Regions from separate parts of the Pseudosulfitobacter sp. DSM 107133 genome, predicted to be linked through region 2. Evidence: riboswitches for the same ligand, from Rfam matches in the RefSeq annotation. Region 2 holds a riboswitch; the other holds the start of a gene.
The links. Region 2 has a riboswitch for cobalamin ahead of DSM107133_RS12400 (TonB-dependent receptor). Riboswitches for the same ligand answer to the same signal wherever they lie in the genome.

Region 1 (3,418 bases), 900 kb from region 2:
CTCTGCGGCGCGCGCCATGCAGGTGCTGGGCGCATTTCACCGCGCCGACGGTCCCCTTAGCTTGTCGCACATCGCCCAGCGCGCCGGCATCGACCGGTCGGCGGCGCAACGTCTGGTGCATACGCTGGTCAAATTGGGCTATATCCGGCGCAGCGCCGATGATCGGGGCTATTTGCCCGGGTTGCGCCTGCTGGACCACACGCTGGATGTACTGCGCATGGACCCCGTTGTGCAAAAGGCCACGCCGGTGCTGCTGGAACTGCGCAAAACCATTCCCGAACGTGTCGATCTAAGCCTGTTTGACGAAACCCGCCTGATCTATGCCCTGCGGATACAAAGCAAGCGCGAGACCTTTTTCGCCACCCTGGTCGGGCACAGCATTCCGACATTTTGCACCGCCGGCGGGCGCGCTGTATTGTCGGCGCTGCCCGACGACGCGGCACGCGACATTATCCTGCGCACACCATTGCAGCCCTACACGTCGAAAACCCGGACCGAACCGGATGAAATCATCGACAGTATCAGCACGGCCCGCCGCAATGGTTACGCGATGGTCACCGAGGAATATGTGCTGGGCGAGGTTGCGATCGGGGTCGCCATTACCGGGCGTGATGGCAGGCCGCTTGGCGCGATCCATGTTGCCGCATCGCTGGCGGAATGGACACCCGAGGAATTTGTGCGCCAATCCGCACCCGTCGCAATCGAGGCCGCCCGCGCCATTGTGGGCAGCTTGTAGTACACTCAAGGGTTGAGAATACTGTCGTTTTATTTCAGCGGTTTAGTAAGAATTTTGGAAACTATGGCGCGACACCTGCATTCCCTTGCTTGACAGCCACAGGTAAATCACGAATGCATGGCGCACGTTGGTTCCTGTTTTTACAGGCGAAGAGGGAATGCGATACGCCCACGGCCCGAAAGGGGCGCAGGCAAAGCGCTGCCGCCCCCGCGACCGTGACCGGATAGATCTGCTGACCACTGGCCTGATAGCTGGGAAGGTGGTGGATCGCTGGGCCAAGCGCCCAAAATCCGCAAGCCGGGAGACCTGCCAGCGTAGTTTGTAACGGGCGAACGGGGTGTTTCGCGACCGGCGATGGACGCTGTTCGCATGTCGTTCCCTGCTGGCCTTCCCCTGTTTCGCCATTGAAATACGAGGGAAGACATGACGCGCGCAAAAGACCCGGTTACCGTCACCATATGCACGACCTGCAAGGCAGGACAGATCGACACCGGTGAAGGGCTGCGCCCCGGCCAGCGTCTGTTCGATGCATTGTCTGACACGCTGCCCGACGGCGTGCGCCTGCGGGGTGCCGAATGTCTTTCGGCCTGTTCGCGCGGCTGTTCGCTGATCCTGTCAGGTGGCGCCGACCGCTGGACCTATGTCTACGGCGATCTTGACCCCGACACCCACCTTCCGGACATCCGCGACGGGATCGTGGCCTATGCCGCCACCGCCGACGGCATCGTGCCCTGGCGCGAACGCCCGCAGGTGTTCCGCAAACAATCCATTGCCCGCATTCCCCCACAGGAGCAGCCGCTATGAGCGACCTTACCAAAATCCCCGTCACCATTGTCACCGGCTTTCTGGGCGCGGGCAAAACCACACTGATCCGCCACCTGATGCAGAACCACGGCGGCAAACGTCTGGCGGTGCTGGTCAACGAATTTGGCACGGCGGGTGTGGATGGCGACATTCTGAAAACCTGCGCTGACGAGAATTGCCCCGCTGAAAACATTGTCGAGCTGGCCAACGGCTGCATCTGCTGCACGGTTGCCGACGACTTTATTCCCACCATCGAGGCGCTGATGGCCCTGCCCCGGACGCCCGATCACATCCTGATCGAAACCTCGGGGCTGGCATTGCCGAAACCGCTGTTGAAAGCCTTTGAATGGCCCGCAATCCGGTCGCGGATCACTGTGGACGGCGTGATTGCGCTGGCCGACGCCGAGGCTGTCGCCAAGGGACAGTTCGCCCCCGATCTGGATGCGGTACAGGCCCAACGCGAGGCCGACCAAAGCCTGGACCACGAGACGCCGTTGTCCGAAGTCTTTGAGGACCAGATCGCCTGCGCCGACATCGTGCTGCTGTCCAAGGCCGATCTGGCCGGCCCCGAAGGCGTCGCCGCCGCCCGCAGGGTGATCGAGGCGGAATCGCCGCGCAAGCTGCCCATTCTGGCGATGACTGACGGTGTGATCGACCCGCGCGTTGTGCTGGGTCTGGGGGCCGCTGCCGAAAACGATCTGGACGCTCGCCCCAGCCATCATGATGGCCATGACGACCACGAACATGACGATTTCGAAAGCATCGTGATCGACATGGGCGAAGTTGCGGATGTGGCAGCGCTGGAAGCGGCGATACTGCGCCTGGCACGCGAACATAACATCCTGCGGATCAAAGGGTATGTGGCCGTCGCGGGCAAGCCCATGCGGCTTTTGGTGCAGGCTGTCTGCGAACGCTTGCGCAGCCAGTTCGACCGTCCGTGGGGTGATGCGCCGCGCCGCAGTCAACTGGTGGTGATTGCCGAGCACGACAACATCAACCCCGCAGCCATCCGCGCTGTTCTGGGAGTCTGATACCCGATGCACGTCATCTTTCGCGAAAGCCACGGGCTGGACCAAAGCGCCATGCCGCAGGATCTGGGGCAAAGTCCGGCTGACCTGATCGTTCTGTCATTTTCCGACAGCGATCTGGGGGCTTTCGCGGCAGGTTGGCACCGTGCGCGGGGCGGATTGCCCCCCCTGCGGCTGGCCAATCTGGTGGCCTTGCAACACCCGCTGTCGGTCGACACCTACGCCGAACAGACCCTGCAAGGGGCCAGGGCCGTGCTGGTCCGCCTGATCGGCGGCGAAAGCTATTGGCCCTACGGTCTGGCCACGCTTCAGGACATGGCGCGCCGTCAGAACATCGCGCTGGCCGTGCTGCCCGCCGACGGGCGGCCCGATGCGCGGCTGGATGAACTGTCGACCCTGCCGGTATCGACCCTGCGGCGGCTACAACATTTGTGCGACACCGGCGGAGCGGTGGCGGCACAAGCGGCCCTTGCGCAGCTTGCATTGGCGGCAGAGCTGTATGCAGGCCCCGTTCAAGGGGCCAAAACCGTGCCGCAGGCCGGGTTCTATCGCCCGGACCTCGGCGTTGTCCCCGATCCCCAACGCAATGACCGCCCGTTGGCACTCGTTGCCTTTTATCGCTCTTATCTGACCGCCGCCGACACCGATCCGGTGGATGCGCTGATTGCGGCACTGGAAGCGCGCGGATTTCAAACCTTCGGCCTGTTCGCCCCCAGCCTCAAAGGCGACACGGCGCCGTGGATCGCGACGCAGATCGACCGCCTGAAACCCGCCATCATCATCAACGCCACTGCCTTTTCAGCGCAAAGCGGTGATGCCACGCCTTCACCCCTGAACGCCGCCGGTTGCC
Region 2 (3,418 bases):
CAGCGCGTCCAGGTCCATGCGGCGGTTCCAGCCTTTGACTTCAAGCTCGGGGTTTTCATACAACTGGTCGACATGGCCGAGACACAGATAACCGACAATCTCGATCCGGTCCGGGATTTCCAGAATACGCCTCAGGTCCGCATCCCGAAAGATGCTGACCCAGCCCATGCCGATCCCTTCGGCGCGGGCGGCAAGCCAAAGGTTCTGGATCGCACAGACGGTACTGTAGAGGTCCATGCTGGGGTTATGCGTACGCCCCAGCACCACTTCGCCACCGCGCGTGCGGTCGCAGGTCACGCAGATGTTGACCGGTGCCTTGCGGATGCCCTCCAGCTTGAGGGACCGGTAGGTCGACCGGCGCGCACCCTCGAACATTTCGGCGGCCTCGTCATTGGCCTGCTGAAAGGCGCGCCAGACCTGTTCGCGGGCGTCCTGTTCGCGGATCACGATGAAATTCCACGGCTGCATGAATCCGACAGAAGGGGCGTGATGGGCCGCGTCCAGCAGCCTGCGCAGCAGGTCATCGGCCACCGGATCGGACAGGAACTGGTCGCGCACGTCGCGGCGGGTATAGATGGCCTTGTAAACGGCATCGCGTTCGGCAGTGGAAAAGGCCGCAGCCTGCGCCAGAGCGGTTGATTTCGTCATTGTTTGATCCCCAACAACACGTTTATGCGGCGCCCCTGCCGTCCACGCGGGGCACGCTGTGCTGTCTGGCCGGTCTTCTGACTTGGGGTCACCTGGCCCGCGCGCCTTCCCGGATCGCTCCAGTGGCATCTGCGCGTGGCCATCACCGTTACAGCGTTGGGCACGTCCCGGAGTTTCACCGGATTCCCGATTCTCCCGACGAGCGGGCACCAGACGGAGCCAGGATGCACGCAAGGCAAATGGGGGACAAGGGCGAAAGGGGGGATCGGGCCCGTGCGGGAAACGGTGGATGAACAGCCGCCCTCGAAGTCGGCGGGGCACCAGCGCGCGCCCCGCCTCTGCGTCAGCTCATGCCAAGCGCTTCTTTGTACATTTCCAGAACCGCCTCTTCTTCGGCGATGTCGTCGGGCTCGCGTTTGCGCAGCGCGATCACCTTGCGGATCACCTTGGTGTCATAGCCGCGCCCCTTGGCTTCGGCCATCACCTCTTTTTGCTGCTCGGCGATGTCTTTTTTCTCGGCATCCAGACGTTCGATACGTTCGATGAACTGGCGCAGTTCGTCGGCGGTTACACGATAGCTTTCAAGGTTGGTGGCGGTGTCGGTCATGGGGTGCGTCCTTCAATCGGTGCTGCTCGGGCAAGACCCAACCGATACCGCCCCCCCCTGTTGCCTGCAAGACCACTTTGACGCTTGGCCCCAATGGCGGGTCGCATTCGCGACTTGATCGGTGACGGCACAGGCGATAAGCCACGCATACTTTGGTTCGACGGGGTGACTCGTCGTTTAAGGGAACGCGGTGCGGGGCAATTTCCCCAAATCCGTGACTGCCCCCGCAACTGTTAGCGGTGAGCGCGGCCGTCATATGCCACTGGGTCATCGAACCTCGGGAAGGCACGGCCCCGCATCGACCCGCAAGTCAGGAGACCTGCCAAAGGGATCACCCGGATACGGACGCGGGGAGCGTGTGTGTCGGCGGCCTGACCGCTTTGGTGGCATTTCACCGGCGGAGGGCGTTTTGTCTTTCCCATATCGACGACCAAAGGGTCGGACCCAACCGACCCGTCCGTAAGGGGACAATTTTATGAAACATCTACTTGCTTCGGCATCTGTAGCAGCACTGGCCACCCTGCCCCGCGTGGCCTTGGCGCAGGACGATGCCTTTGACCTGGGCACGATCACGGTATCGGCCAGCCAGACACCTGTTGAGACCAAGCGCACCGGCACTGTGGTCGAGGTGGTCGAACAGGATGAGATCGAAAAAAGCAGCAGCGTGCGCGTATCCGAAACGCTGGACACGCTGCCGGGCGTTTCGCTTTCGGGCAATGGCGGTCTGGGCACATCGTCCGTGCTGCGCGTGCGCGGACTGTCCGGCAAATATGTGCCGGTCTATATCGACGGCATCGACGTGACCGACCCTTCCAGCGTCCAGACCCAATACAATTTTGGCGCGCTGACCACTGCTGGCGTCGGGCGCATCGAAGTGTTGAAAGGCTCGCAATCGGCGATCTACGGATCGGAAGCGATTGGTGGCGTGGTCAACATCACCACCCTACGCGCCACCGAAATGGGCACCCATCTGAGCTATAGCGTCGAGGCAGGCAGCTTTGACACCTATGCCGCCACCTTTGGCGTCACCACCAAGGCCGAGCGGGGCGAACTGGCCCTGACGCTGAGCCATGCGCGCACCAAGGGGTTTTCCGCTTTTGAGGAAAACGACCGCGTCAACCCCGAAGCCGATGGATTCAAAGGCACAACGCTGATCCTGACGGGGTCTTATGATGCCACTGATCTGGTCACGCTGGGTTTTGCATTGAACTATATCGACAGCGAAACAGACCAGGACGGATTTCCCGCGCCTGCCTATGTTCTGGCTGATACCGCAGATCAGGAACTGACCAAACGACTGGGCACACGGGTCTATGCCGAAATTGAAGGCGCTGCGGTCGATCACACGATTTCGCTGACCTATACCGACACCAAACGCGAATACCCAATCGGCTTTAACCGTGATTTCCACGGTCAGCGCACCGAAGCATCCTACAAAGCTGTGACACAGGCCGGCGCGGTCGATCTGGCCTTTGGCGCCAGCTATTCGCAAGAGGAATTTGCGGTCGATGCCATCAGCGGCACCTATGAAATCGCGTCGGTCTTTGGCGAGGCGCAGTACGCCGCCTCTGAGAATGTTGACCTCAGCTTTGCGCTGCGTCACGACGACCACTCGACCTTTGGCGGGTTTACCACGGGCCGTCTGGCCGGCAACTGGCGGATCACCGCGGATACTACTGTGCGCGCTTCCGTCGGCACCGGTTTCCGTGCGCCGTCGCTGTACGAACTGTTCCATCCCTTCTATGGCAATCCGGCGCTACAGCAGGAAGAAAGCCGCAGCGCCGAGCTGGGTATCGAGCATCATTTCCCCAACGCCGCGATGGTCAAGGCGACAGTCTTTTACACAGAAATCGACAACCTGATCGAATATGATTTCGCCACCAGCGGCTACAATCAGGTGCCGGGCACCTCGACCACCAAGGGCATTGAATTGTCGGGGCGCATGACGTTGTCGGCGGGCACCGATCTGTTCGGCTCCTACACCTATACCGATGGGAAGGATTCAAGCGGCAACCAACTGGTTCGCGTGCCCAAGCATGACTTTGTCCTCGGCGTCGAGGCAGAGCTGACCGACAAGCTGTCAGGCCAACTGGTGCTGAACCACGTCGCAGGGCGCGCCAATGACGGCGGCAATGCAATGCCCGACTACACCGTGGTCAACGC

Region 1: linked by a shared signal. The riboswitch ahead of DSM107133_RS17070 (DUF1636 domain-containing protein) and the one ahead of DSM107133_RS12400 (TonB-dependent receptor) in region 2 are both predicted to bind cobalamin.

Annotation. Positions count from the first base shown of each region.
Region 1 covers NZ_CP085154.1:3,428,301-3,431,718, forward strand. The annotation lists gene DSM107133_RS17065 (IclR family transcriptional regulator) at 1-736, shown strand, start outside; cobalamin riboswitch at 848-1,065, shown strand; gene DSM107133_RS17070 (DUF1636 domain-containing protein) at 1,160-1,540, shown strand; gene cobW (cobalamin biosynthesis protein CobW) at 1,537-2,571, shown strand; gene cobN (cobaltochelatase subunit CobN) at 2,578-3,418, shown strand, end outside.
Region 2 covers NZ_CP085154.1:2,529,373-2,532,790, forward strand. The annotation lists gene bluB (5,6-dimethylbenzimidazole synthase) at 1-648, opposite strand, end outside; cobalamin riboswitch at 698-877, opposite strand; gene DSM107133_RS12395 (DUF2312 domain-containing protein) at 992-1,255, opposite strand; cobalamin riboswitch at 1,392-1,597, shown strand; gene DSM107133_RS12400 (TonB-dependent receptor) at 1,731-3,418, shown strand, end outside.